Regions from separate parts of the Alteromonas sp. S005 genome, predicted to be linked through region 2. Evidence: predicted binding sites of a transcription regulator. Region 2 holds the regulator's gene; each other region holds the start of a gene.
The links. Region 2 encodes LexA, which represses DNA repair genes until DNA is damaged. Its sites were predicted from a motif close to TACTGTATNNNNATACAGTA; they were not measured.

Region 1: the regulator LexA is predicted to act here: its motif matches at 1,848-1,867, upstream of recN (DNA repair protein RecN).
Region 3: the regulator LexA is predicted to act here: its motif matches at 1,436-1,455, upstream of V7R55_RS19055 (exonuclease domain-containing protein).
Region 4: the regulator LexA is predicted to act here: its motif matches at 1,850-1,869, upstream of V7R55_RS07975 (recombinase RecA).

What each region holds. Positions count from the first base shown of each region.
Region 1 covers NZ_JAZETN010000018.1:57,728-60,940, reverse strand. The annotation lists gene nadK (NAD(+) kinase) at 1-795, shown strand, start outside; gene dps (DNA starvation/stationary phase protection protein Dps) at 1,055-1,564, shown strand; gene recN (DNA repair protein RecN) at 1,908-3,213, shown strand, end outside.
Region 2 covers NZ_JAZETN010000010.1:40,196-43,408, reverse strand. The annotation lists gene V7R55_RS12570 (hypothetical protein) at 1-1,512, shown strand, start outside; gene lexA (transcriptional repressor LexA) at 1,625-2,251, shown strand; gene coxB (cytochrome c oxidase subunit II) at 2,834-3,213, shown strand, end outside.
Region 3 covers NZ_JAZETN010000028.1:9,816-13,028, reverse strand. The annotation lists gene V7R55_RS19055 (exonuclease domain-containing protein) at 1-1,407, opposite strand, end outside; gene V7R55_RS19050 (hypothetical protein) at 1,526-1,813, opposite strand; gene V7R55_RS19045 (CPXCG motif-containing cysteine-rich protein) at 2,003-2,194, shown strand; gene V7R55_RS19040 (flavin reductase family protein) at 2,187-2,816, shown strand; gene V7R55_RS19035 (high-potential iron-sulfur protein) at 3,039-3,213, shown strand, end outside.
Region 4 covers NZ_JAZETN010000004.1:282,631-285,843, forward strand. The annotation lists gene V7R55_RS07965 (DUF885 domain-containing protein) at 1-1,117, shown strand, start outside; gene V7R55_RS07970 (hypothetical protein) at 1,120-1,632, shown strand; gene V7R55_RS07975 (recombinase RecA) at 1,883-2,623, shown strand; gene V7R55_RS07980 (Y-family DNA polymerase) at 2,626-3,213, shown strand, end outside.

The DNA of each region.
Region 1 (3,213 bases), on a different contig from region 2:
TTACTCGCCAAAGGCTGCAAATTACTCGTTGAGGAAAGTATTGCTGAAGAGCTTGAAACTGAAAACGTTAAAAGTTGTAACCTTGTCACTATTGGTAAAGAGGCTGATCTTGCTGTTGTAGTAGGTGGTGACGGCAGCATGCTTGGCGCTGCGCGTGTACTGGCGCGTTTTGACATTCACGTTGTAGGCGTAAACCGCGGTAATCTCGGATTTTTAACAGATATTCACCCTGATGATATTGTTCAACAGCTTGACCTTATCTTTGATGGCGACTGCGTGGTTGAAGAGCGCTTCTTATTAGAAGTAGAAGTTTATCGGCACGAAAAGCTTAAAAGTAACAACTCTGCCGTAAACGAAGTGGTGCTGCACCACGGCAAAGTTGCTCATATGATGGAATTTGAAATTTATATCGATGAACAATTCGTATTCAGTCAGCGTAGCGACGGATTAATTGTCGCCACACCTACAGGCTCGACTGCATACTCCCTATCTGCCGGTGGCCCTATCATTATGCCAAAGCTGGATGCACTAACGCTGGTGCCTATGTTTCCTCACACACTGAGCAGTCGGCCCATTGTTGTTGATGCTGACAGTCAAGTATCGATGAAAGTATCAAAGGTTAACAGTGACTCGTTGCAAGTGAGTTGCGATAGCCATATTGTTCTACCCGTACTTCCCGGTGATGAAATTCGCATTAACAAGAGCGTAGACAAGCTTCATCTTGTTCATCCTAAAGGCTACAGCTATTTCAACGTACTTCGCAAAAAGCTAGGTTGGGGCAGTAAGCTTTACTAGCCTTATTCCCCATTCTTCTCACCTAACGTGCATTTATTACATTAGCCTGTAGCTTTTTCTTAGTCGCTACAGGCTTGAAAAATAAAGATTTTTTAATCTTGTTAAATTTCCCCAGTTAAAACTTGTACTTATAAAAATCTCAGATTTCGGCATACCCGTTGCAACTGTCAAAGTAAGTCGTTGGCACAGGGTCAGTGAAATTTTGACCCTCTTGATGTTTTTCATCGTGCTAATTTATTTGCATTCAATAGGAGATATCATGAGTAACACCAATATCAAATTTACAGCCCCCGGAATGGATAACGATGCTGCTGCCAAAACAATCAAGGTATTGGATCAGCGATTGGTTGCACTATTAGATTTACAGTTAACGTTGAAGCACATTCATTGGAATGTAGTAGGACCAAATTTTATTGGGGTACATGAAATGTTAGACCCTCAGGTTGATGCGGTACGTGAAATGACCGATACCATTGCCGAGCGAATCGCTACACTCGGTGGCGTACCCAAAGGCACACCAAAAGCCATCGTTGAAGGTCGTAGCTGGAAAGACTATGAACTAGGTAAAGGCTTAGTACTTGATCACCTTAAAGCGCTAGATGCCGTGTACGATGGCGTAAATGGTGACCATAGAAAAGCGCTAGAGCTACTCGGTGAAATTGACCCAGTATCGGAAGATATGATCACCGGTCAGCTAGCCGACTTAGAACAATTTCAGTGGTTCGTCCGCGCCCACATTGAATCTGGAAGTGGCGAATTACAGCAATAAGGTTCAACTAATGAATTTTAGATAGTCATCTGGCTATCTTTAATTTAATCAAAGTTGAAACTTCAAAGGAGAGCCTAGGCTCTCCTTTTTGCTATCGAATTTTCACTTAGATTAGTACTGTATAAAGTTCCGTAGAGCACGTATTCACACTAGTTTCACTTCTACAGGTTACTCGTAACCCCACATAATCCACCAAACTTATAACACTGATTTTAATAAGTTTATTAAAGTACTCCTTAATATTTACGCAATTTTTTCTCGACTTAACTTTACACAGCTAAAATACTGTATATATTATCAGTTACTGTATATATCATCATGTTCAACTTATTCGAGTGTGGTTATGTTAGCGCATCTTTCTATTTCAAATTTTGCTGTTGTAAAACAATTGTCGGTTCAACTGGAAAACGGGCTTACTGCAATAACCGGTGAAACCGGCGCAGGTAAATCAATTGCTATTGATGCGTTAAGCTTATGCTTAGGTGAACGTGCCGACGCAAATGCAGTGCGTAAAGGAAGTACGAAAGCTGAAATCATCGCACACTTTTCCTTGAGCGGTAACGCATTAGCTAAAACCTTTCTCGACGAGCATGAGCTCACCTCTGACGAGGATGAAAATAGTTGCTTTATTCGCAGAGTTATTTCTAAAGAAGGTCGCTCAAAAGCGTTTATCAATGGCATTCCCGCTTCACTTCAGCAGTTAAAAGGCTTAGGGCAGTATCTATTGGCCATTCACGGCCAAAACACCCACCTCCAATTGCTTAAAGAAGATCATCAAAGAGAACTGGTCGACGGTTACGCTAAGCATGATGAGCTGTTAGCGCAAGTTACAGAAACTCACACAATCTGGCGTGATAAGCAACGCACGCTAAAAACACTTCAAGAGCAAGCGCAGCAGCGAGAAGATAGAATTCAGCTGTTAACGTATCAGGTTCAAGAACTTGATGAGTTTGCTATTGAAGAAGGCGAGTTCGAAGAGTTGGAAATAGAGCACAAACGTTTAAGCAATGGACAAAGCCTTTTAGAACAAGCGCAGACCAGCGTTTACAATTTATACGAAAATGATGAAGGCAATGCATTATCGGTGATTCAAAGCAGCATTGAACGCTTGGGCGAATTAGAAGCTCATGATGCAAGCCTTACGCCTATGATAGCGTTACTTAACGACGCGGCAATTCAAGTAGAAGAAGCTGCGGGGGAGCTGCGCAGCTACTGCGATCAGTTAGAGATTGACCCGCTTCGCCTACAGCAAGTGGAAGCGCGCTATGCTAAGGCGATGGAGCTGGCACGCAAACATAGCGTGATGCCAGAAGGGCTGTATCAACACCATCAAGAACTAGCCGCCGAATTTAACTCGCTGGCTGAACAAGAAACCCTTTTGGGAACACTTGAAAGCGAAGTAGAGGAAGCGCGAGCAACATACCTAACGGCGACTAAAGGGTTATCTGAAAGCAGACAACGTGCTGCAAATAAATTAAGTAAAGATATTGAGGCTCAGATTCGTCAGATGAATATGCCTCATGCAAAAGTAGATATTCAAATTCAGTACGACGAGCTTAAGAAACCAGTTAGTACAGGTCTTGATATTGTCGAGTTCAAAGTGTCTACCAACCCTGGCCAGGATGCAGACAAGTTAGAAAAAGTGGTGT
Region 2 (3,213 bases):
AATATTGCTTTTGGTAATGTAGATGATGACGCTTCGATAGAGATGGTGACGAACAACGGTTACGTATTTGACATTGACAGTGGTACCAACCAATGGCTGTATGGCAGCGGGTTTAGCAACATGTTTGTTGTGGTGGGCGATATGAATGACGATGGTGTCGATGAAATCATCGGTGCTGATAGTTGGAACCATATCTCAATTTACTCAGCAGTATCTAAAAACAGTTTAGCCACGCTGGAACATCCAGACATTTGCGATATAGCCTACACCAATGAAAGCTCAGCTGCTAAAGGGCTCGTGGTGGTATCCGAATGTCAGTGGGGACAGGTGAAAGGCTTTGCATTCGATGCGGGTCAAATTTCTGAGCAGTGGGCTATCGCTCACAACACGTACAGCGCTATGTCACTTCTTATCGATGATTTAGATAACGACAATGTGCCAGATATCATTTGGACTGGTGACAACCAAGTTTTAGTCGCACAACAGAACGCTAGCGGTGAGTATGCATTGGCAGATATTGAAAGTGCGCCGCGCGCTTATAAATATCACGCTGCAGGCTGGGCTCCCTACGGTGACAATGACGAAAGAGCTGTCTTTGTCAGTGACACAAGCAATTACGATTCATCTATTCAAATTTTATCAGTAAACAAAGACGATGAGTTTGCGATAAGTGGCGAAGTTGGTGAAGACGCCTATAACGACAGCAAGCCCGTTGTTACAGACTACAATAATGACGGTGTGGGTGAGTTATTTATAGGGGCGCTGGACTATAATTCGTCGTTCAATGTGGTGAGACTTTCGGATAATTCTGTTCAGTGGACACTGAGTCAAAATCACAACAGTCAAATATCATTTATTGAAGCACTAGATGTGAATAGCGACAGTTACGCTGATGCAGTTGTCGTGGAAAACGATCGACTTAAAGCGTTTGATATTGAAAATCAGGTGCTAATTGACGCGATCAACAACGATTTTTCAATCAACGCGCTGGCTGTTTCAGAAAGTAATGGAGTGCATTATTTTGCTGTCGGGGGGTATCGTTCGTTAAAGCTCTATAAAATGCAGGACGGTGAGTTTGTTGAGTTAAATGAGTTGGAAACTACTTGCGATCAACTGCTCACAGTAAATTTTGATAGCGATAGTGACCTTGAGTTTGTGTGTCTGGACAGAGATTATTCAACGATCAATGTGTATGACGTGACAAGCGAAGCATTAGCATTGAAAGAGACTATAGCGCTGTCTTTTTACCCTCAGAAGATAGCAGCTATACCAACGACATCGTCTAACCAGTCGATCCTCGCCATCCATCAGCCAGATGATTACGACTATTCGTATGATTACTATGACAGCATCGGGTACCAAGTAGTTGAGATTGATAATAAAGGGCATGCGGTATGGCACAGTCCGCTATTGGGGCTGCAAAACGTTGATGGTATGCGTACCCGCAAAAACAGTGATGGAGAGTTGGAGCTACAAATAGGTAACTCGGACATGGCCCTTCTGGCAAAATAAGGATACTGCACTTGTCGCAGACTCATGCGTGTAGCAAAAGACGCGGCAAGTGCTTGTTATTTGTTTTTAGGTGTATATACTTACAGGAACTGTATGAACAGACAGGTCTTTTATGCGCCCACTCACAGCTCGACAAACTGAAGTTTTAGAACTTATTAAAACAACCATGCAAGAAACGGGAATGCCGCCTACACGTGCGGAAATTGCTCGTCAACTTGGTTTTCGTTCTGCCAATGCAGCAGAAGAACATTTGAAAGCATTGGCGCGTAAGGGCGTAATTGAAATCTTACCTGGTACCTCCCGTGGTATTAAGCTCAATATCCCCCTTGAGGATACAGCATCAGAAGAAGAAGGTTTGCCTCTAATCGGGCGCGTAGCGGCTGGTGAGCCAATTTTGGCGCAAGAACATGTCGAATCGCACTACAAAGTCGATCCTGCTTTGTTTCAGCCTCAGGCAGACTTTTTGCTTCGTGTAAACGGCATGAGTATGAAGGACATCGGTATCTTAGATGGTGATCTCCTCGCGGTGCATCGCACGACTGATGTCCACAATGGTCAGGTCGTTGTGGCGCGGGTGGATGAAGACGTTACGGTTAAGCGTTTAGAAAAACGCGGTCGTGAAGTCCTACTTCATGCTGAAAATGAAGAGTTTTCGCCAATTAAAGTAGATCTTGCCAGCGAGCCTTTTGCCATAGAAGGTATTGCCGTGGGTGTCATAAGAAACGCCGACTGGATGTAAGGTTTTAACATCTTCAGCAAAAAGCGGCGCCCTAGCCGCTTTTTTAATGCCTTTTGTTGCTATATTTCTGCTAGTTTTCTTAAGTTAGCAGCGCGCAATACCTCGTCCAATCATGACCTAAAGTATAAATATTAAGCAGCACGCAAAAGCCATTCTGCCTGTGAATGAATTTTTAGGTATGCATTCATTATTTGAAAATTTGTTTGAAAATAAATATCGATAGCACGTTACTCGTTGATTTTTCGCTCAAATGATTGCTCGTAAGCTCACATGCCTTGTTCAAAATGCGCGTTTGATTTTACCCCGTCTCAACAGCTACCAATTTACTCCTTTATTCAAAGCGTAACGTTAGGCTGCCATTGCAAATGATTAAAAATTGAACGCTTCGTTAAATTTTTAACAGAAAAGACTAGACGGCACGGAATTATTGCGCAATTCTTAGACAAAGATTAACAAAATAATAACAATGACTCTAAATTTGTTTTACAAGTTGAGGTTATGGGTCAATCGTTCGCAAACCATTTGGTAGGGCATCGCGCAAAAAAATCAGCGTTTTTGGTCTTGCTATTACGGAGGTGCTGAGTGAAACAACTAACGACCATTATTGCAAAATGGTGTTCTAGTATACCTATTTTGCTTCTTTCCCCATTGCTTCTTGCGCAAGAAGCTAGTGAAGAAGTTTCTTCACTCAATTTAAGACGTGGTGCAACCGATATCAGCGGGCAGGTTTATGACCTTCATATGCTGATGTTCTTTATATGTGTAGGGATTGCGGTTGTAGTGTTTGGGGTTATGTTTGCCTCAATGTATCTACATCGTAAGTCTCGTGGAGCTAAGCCCGCTAATTTTCACGAAAACGTGAAGGTTGAAATTGCGTGGACCGTTGTTCCTTTTCTTATTCTAATCTTTATGGCTGTGCCTGCGGCGAACACCCTTATAGCAATGGAAGATACGTCTGAGCC
Region 3 (3,213 bases), on a different contig from region 2:
AGAATCTAGCGCACCATGCTCAATCAGGGCCTCTATGGGCGTAAGCAAATGACTAGACCACATAAACAGGCTGTTCACTTTGCCGTAGTGCATTGTGGCCATTTTGTGGATGTGAAAACGCAGTTTCTCTTTGCTATCAAGAGCACGCAGCAGTGCTTCAATACTTTGCTCAAACTTGGCGTAAAAGTTATTTTGCTTAAGCGATAATGGCCTTCGATCAAACTCTGTAACCAGCGTATCTTCTTCGTAAAGTTGCTTCCAAAAAGTGAGGCCAAATAAACTGCGCCATAACCGATTTTCTGTACGCCAGCCCTCTACGTCTTGCCTTGCATAATGGGCCAATACGCCGCGTTCTACTTGCTGATTTTGGCTTACATCAATATCCAGTGTACGGCTAGCATTTCGAAGCATATCGGTAACCGTGCTGGTGCGCTTTTTATGGTATTTACGGGCATAAAAATCTTCGGCAAACGCCAATAGGGTATCAGATTGAGGGTTATCAATAATGCTTTCTAGTACTTGTTTGACGTCATCTTCTTGGCCGTCTTTGTAGCTTTCTCTTAGCCACTTTTCTTTTGCCTTATCGCTTTGCGCTAGTTTTAAAATGTCTAGCCCTTTGGGCCTATCAAAAGCCAACACTTTAAGCCCCAACGCGTAAAGCAGCTGGTCGCGATAAAAACTCGCAGATACACCTTGTGTAACAGGTAATTCACTCTCTGCAATGGCAAGCAATATATCATTGTTATAAAAGGCCAACTGACTGAAGTGATTAGCGTAAAACCAAGAAGCTTCGGCGTCGCTTTTAGTATCAAAACGCGCTGTGTCGGTTACCGAGTCAGAACGGGTTCTCATTACACCTAAATCACGCATAGAAAACTGATTTAAACGACTTTTGGTGTTGCCAAAATAGAGAAACAGTAAATAGCGAAGCGCATTATCAAACAAACACACCAAATAGTTGTTAAGCGCAAAGCGCTCTGGCCAGCCTCTAGCACCAATATGTTCGTTAAGTAACGTCACGAGTTTGGGCTTAGTGAGAGATGCTAGCCCCTGCGTACTGCCGTATTCAGCAAGAAGTTTCAGCAACGCGTCTTTTGTTAGAACGCCGGCGATATCATTAAGCGATGCGTTCGAAAGGTCGCCAAACCACCCGCTATCAATGAGCCAATCTATCTGTGCTTGCGGTTCGTTGATTTCACTGTAGTTAAACTGGGTTCTGTCAATAACCGCATACTTGCGATTTGCAGCGCGCACCACAATGCATTTTTTGTCATCGTCTAATGCCTTAAAACGCTCAACAAAATCTGCTGCCTCATCACTTAAAAGCATACTGTTAGCACCTTCAAAGAATTTGAGGAACTCGTGAAAATGTGTGAGGTAATAACGTGGCGGTAAATCTTTTCGCATGAGGAATCTATAGCTATGAAAACATCAATAGTGTATATTTATACAGCCAAGTTAATCAAATTAAATCCATAGCGAATATATTTAAAATCTACTGGTCGTTATTAACCCAAGCCATTTATTAAACTCGAACTCGCTGTTTAGACACCCACTGAAAGAACGTTGAAAGCTGCTCGTCATCTAGTAAACGTTGTAAATTAAAATAGTGCTTGGCCAACGTCATCTCATCATAAAAGCGATGTATGCCGCTATGGCACTGCCTACAAATATAGATACCGTCCTGCAGTTCGGCTTTGCTAAAGTGCTTTTTGAAATAGGTGCGTCGGTGCATTTTTTTAGGGATAAGGTGATGATAAGTCAGGCGTGTTTCTCTATTACAACACGGGCAGTTTCCTACTTTATTTGCCACACCATCACCTCTATTCATTCACCTTGCTGCTGTTTATTAGGGCTCATCATCAAGACTTCCATTTAATAATGGCTATGCGATTGCCTCAGCGCATTCTTTTCATAAACAACGGGGTATTTTGCTAAAGAAAATCCACTCGTCTTAGCATTACGTAATAAACACTATTCATGATTAATAAGGCAATGAAATATGAGCTTAACCCGTTCCATGGGCTTCTCCTGCCCTTACTGTATGGCGCCTAACGACGTTGAAATAGATGAGGTTAACGATGTGGGTCAAGTCCAAGTACTCGACTGTCAGGTGTGCTGCCAACCCATAGAGTTGACGACTTATCAGCATGGTGACGATATTCAAATTGAGGCAGAACGAGAAAATGACTAAGCAGTTTACACGCAGCGATATTGACGAACTTGCTCAGCGATACCGAGCTAATCTAGTCAACAGTTTGTCTGGATTCAAATCGGCGACATTGGTGGGTACTACAAACGGCAACACCAACAATTTAGCCATTGTAAGCTCTATCGTTCATGTCGGTGCTAACCCGCCGCTAATCGGGATGATCATGCGCCCACACACGGTCGTACGAGACACCCTTAGCAATATAAAGCAACAGGGCTTTTACACGCTAAATCACGTGTCGTCTGATTGGGTAGACAAAGCGCACCAAACGTCTGCTCGCTATGCTCCAGATGAGAGCGAATTTGAAGCAGTAGGTTTAACGCCGCAGTTTAGTGAGTCATTTAGTGCTCCGTTTGTTAAAGAAAGCCAAATCAAGATGGGCTTAAAGGTGGCGCAACATTTAAAACTGCTTAACGAAACCGAAATGGTAATTGGAGAAATCCAAGAGCTTCATATGCCAGAGAGCATTATTGATGAAGACGGATACGCCGATTTAGAAAAAGCCAACACTGCCTGTATTTCTGGTTTAGATAGCTATCACAGCACTACGCGTATTGCACAATTTGCCTACGCTAAACCTGGTATCCCCCTCGCTAAAAAGTGAACTTGTAGCAGAACAAACGGTCTGAGGCTTATACTCTGGTGGCATCACTCTGAATTTTATTTAATCTAGATCAAGTGAAAATCAGACATTTCATTCGATCTTTTTTCAAAAAGAGATAGTATTTAAACAATACACAAAACCTGCCTCTTTGGGCAGGTTTTTGCGTTTAAGGTACTGAATAAAAAAGAATCATTATCGTTTCTATCTCTTAAGGAGAATGTTATGAAATCTGTAAATCGCCGTGACTTTTTAAAACTGTCGGGCTCTACAGTTATCGGTCTTACATTAGGTGGTGTAGCGTTACGTGCACAAGCTCAAGAACAATTGAGCGCTGATGACCCAACTGCTAAAGCATTAAACTACACACCGTCTTCAACCGTTGAAGGTGCAAAATGTG
Region 4 (3,213 bases), on a different contig from region 2:
AAAATCAGCGCTAACGGAGCAAGGCAAGGCTGCCATAAACAGCAGCGTATTGCCTGCATATCAAATGTTCTATGACTTCATGGTAGATGAATACATTCCCAATGCCCGTGAAGATATTGCCGCAAACAACTGGCCAGACGGCGTGGCATATTACGCCAATAGAGCTAAGCATTACACCACCACGGATATGACGCCTCAGGAAATCCATAATTTAGGTTTGTCTGAAGTAAAACGCATTCGCGCCCAAATGCAGCAAATTGTGGATGAGCTTGGCTTTGATGGCGACATTAACGACTTCATTAGTTTTTTACGCGAAGACCCGCAGTTCTATGCCACCAGCGCTGAAGACTTGCTAAAAGAAGCGTCGTTTATCGCAAAGAAAATGGACGCGAAACTCCCTTCTCTTTTTGAGTATTTGCCAAGAACGCCTTACGGTGTAGCCCCTGTACCAGACGCTATCGCGCCTAAATATACAACGGGCCGTTACATTCACCCTAGCCGCGATGATCAGCCTGGATATTACTGGGTAAATACCTACGCCCTTGATAAGCGCCCTTTATATGCGCTGCCTGCACTGACTTTGCACGAAGCAGTTCCAGGGCATCACCTTCAAATCTCATTAGCAGCAGAGCTTGAAGACTTACCTATGGTACGTCGTAACACCTATATTTCAGCGTTTGGTGAAGGCTGGGGTCTGTACTCTGAGTTTTTGGGTATTGAAGCAGGTATTTACGAAACGCCGTACGACAACTTCGGTCGCTTAAGCTACGAAATGTGGCGTGCGTGTCGTTTGGTTGTTGATACCGGTATGCACACGATGGGCTGGAGTCGTCAACAGGCGGTTGATTATATGATGGAAAACACCGCGCTTTCAGAACACAACGTAAATACTGAAATAGACCGATATATCTCTTGGCCAGCGCAAGCCTTGTCTTACAAGATTGGTGAAATCAAAATTAAAGGCCTTCGCAAGAAAGCAGAGAAAGCAGAGAAAGCATTAGGCGAGCGTTTTGACGTGCGTAAATTCCACCGCGCCGTGTTAGAAAATGGCTCAGTTCCACTGTTTATCTTGGAGCAAAACATCAATACGTTTATAGAAGAACAAAAGGCACAATAAACATGATCGTTGCATTTGGTATTATTGGATTACTTATCCTGTTTTTAATTTACTTTGTGCTGCGAGCGCAGAATTTACAGAAAGAACTGGCGCTATTGCGTCACTCGAATAAACAGAGCAACAACAAGGTTACATATGCTTATCGCAACCTTGTTCTTGTTACAGATGCGTTGGAGAAAAATCTTAATACGCGTATTGAAAGTGCCTATAAAAGCCGCCTTATCGACCAAACTCAATACAATGCACTACACCCGCTTATGCGCAACTTTTCAACCATTATTATGGCTTGTTGTGAAAAAGGCATGTCCCTTGAAGAGTCTTTAAATAAAGCGTTGCAGAATGAAGAAGTCACTCTTGAGGAAGTTCGTGAAGTGGTGAAGGCCCTACCTAGCAACGTTCGCATGGTGTGGGCAAAAAATACCGCCGATGGATTTATAGCTTTTTGCCAAACCGTTACAGCAACCGTAAGCGGTACTGCAGCAAAATCACAAAAAGAACCGTCGACGCAAGAGTAACCTCGCATTCTATTTTTCCTCTCATTAGTACTTCATTAGTGCTATGACGTGCTAGGGTCACCCGCTTTACTATGTAGTTAAGGTAGGCGGCCCTCCACGATATCCCACTCTTTTAAAAGTTTAATCTTTTTACCTTTTCAAACTAATCAGTGAGTTAGCGGTTAAAACAACAAGACAAAAACCTTTTGTCTTGAAAAGGGTTATTGCTGCTCTATAATACTGTATAAAAATACAGTTTATTTTGAGTGCCATGAATAAATCGTTATCCGTGCTTAACAATCATCCCCAAATTTGGCGGGCCAGAAATCAAAAGCAAAGTGAAACTAAATTTTCGCTGGGCTTTCCACGCCTAGATAAAGCACTTAACGGTGGCGTTGCTTCTACGGGGCTTGTGCGTATTGCCTCACTGACCGGCGTGGGTGAGCTTTCATTATTTAAACGAGTTATTTGCCAGCATCGCACGCATAAACTGGTGGTGTTTATTAACCCTCCCGGGTTACTACAGTCACCATGGTTAGAAAACCTGGGGCTGAAAGCACAACAGGTACTCGTAGTTAAAGCAGGTACTGAGCAGGAGTCTTTATGGGCAGCAGAACAGTGTTTAAAAAGTACGGCTTGCCATTGCGTTGTGCTGTGGAGTAATGCGGTAAATCAAAAAGAAGCACGGCGCCTGCAAGTAGCGGCAACGCATAATGACGCACTGTGCTTGCTGTATACTCCCCCGCAACAACAGGCATCATCGTTAAATTATTCAAAAACAAGCTCACAAGCTGATACACCAAGCCAAAGCGACAGTTCATTGCCCATCACTTTAGATATTGCACTACTTGGTAAACCCCACGCTTTATCGGTGAACATACGCAAACAACGTCATGGGTGGCCAAAAGATAACGTTGTTATTTCTCATCAGTGGACCCCTGACAATCACGCCATTAAATGGGCCATGGCACATAACACGCTTTCCGATCAGGCTTTACATTCTGTGAGCTAACAATGCTGTGGGCCTATATTTACTGCTATCAACTCACTTTAGACAGCCACATCAAAGCGGCTAAAAATAAACATGCGCACCGCCAAGCGCTTAAAGGCGATCTTAGAAATGAACCTAGACGCGAAGCTAACAAAAGCTCTTCGTCATTACCGTCGAATACTCCCGTTGCGGTGTACTGCAGTAAAACAAACAAAATTACGCAGTGTAATGATATTGCAAAAAAAGAAGGCATTGAAATTGGGCATGGGCTAGCTCAAGCGGCGGCGCTATGCCCTTACGTGCATATTCTGCCTTTCAGTGAAGAAGCCGAAAAGCATATGCTGACGCAGTTAGCCCATCGGCTTTATCCACTGGCTTCTGACATCGTATTAGACAACCACATTCACTCAAATAGTGTAAACGGTCTGGCTGTAAGGCTTGATAACCTAACTCATTACTATGGCGGTCATACGCCACTGTGGAAAACTTTAAGTCAAACTCTGGCAGAAGCAGATATTCGCTATCATTTTGCTAGCGCATGGACAATTGAGGCCGCAAAAGTATTAGCGCTTCATAAATTTAATACCTACTTACATACACCCAATGACATA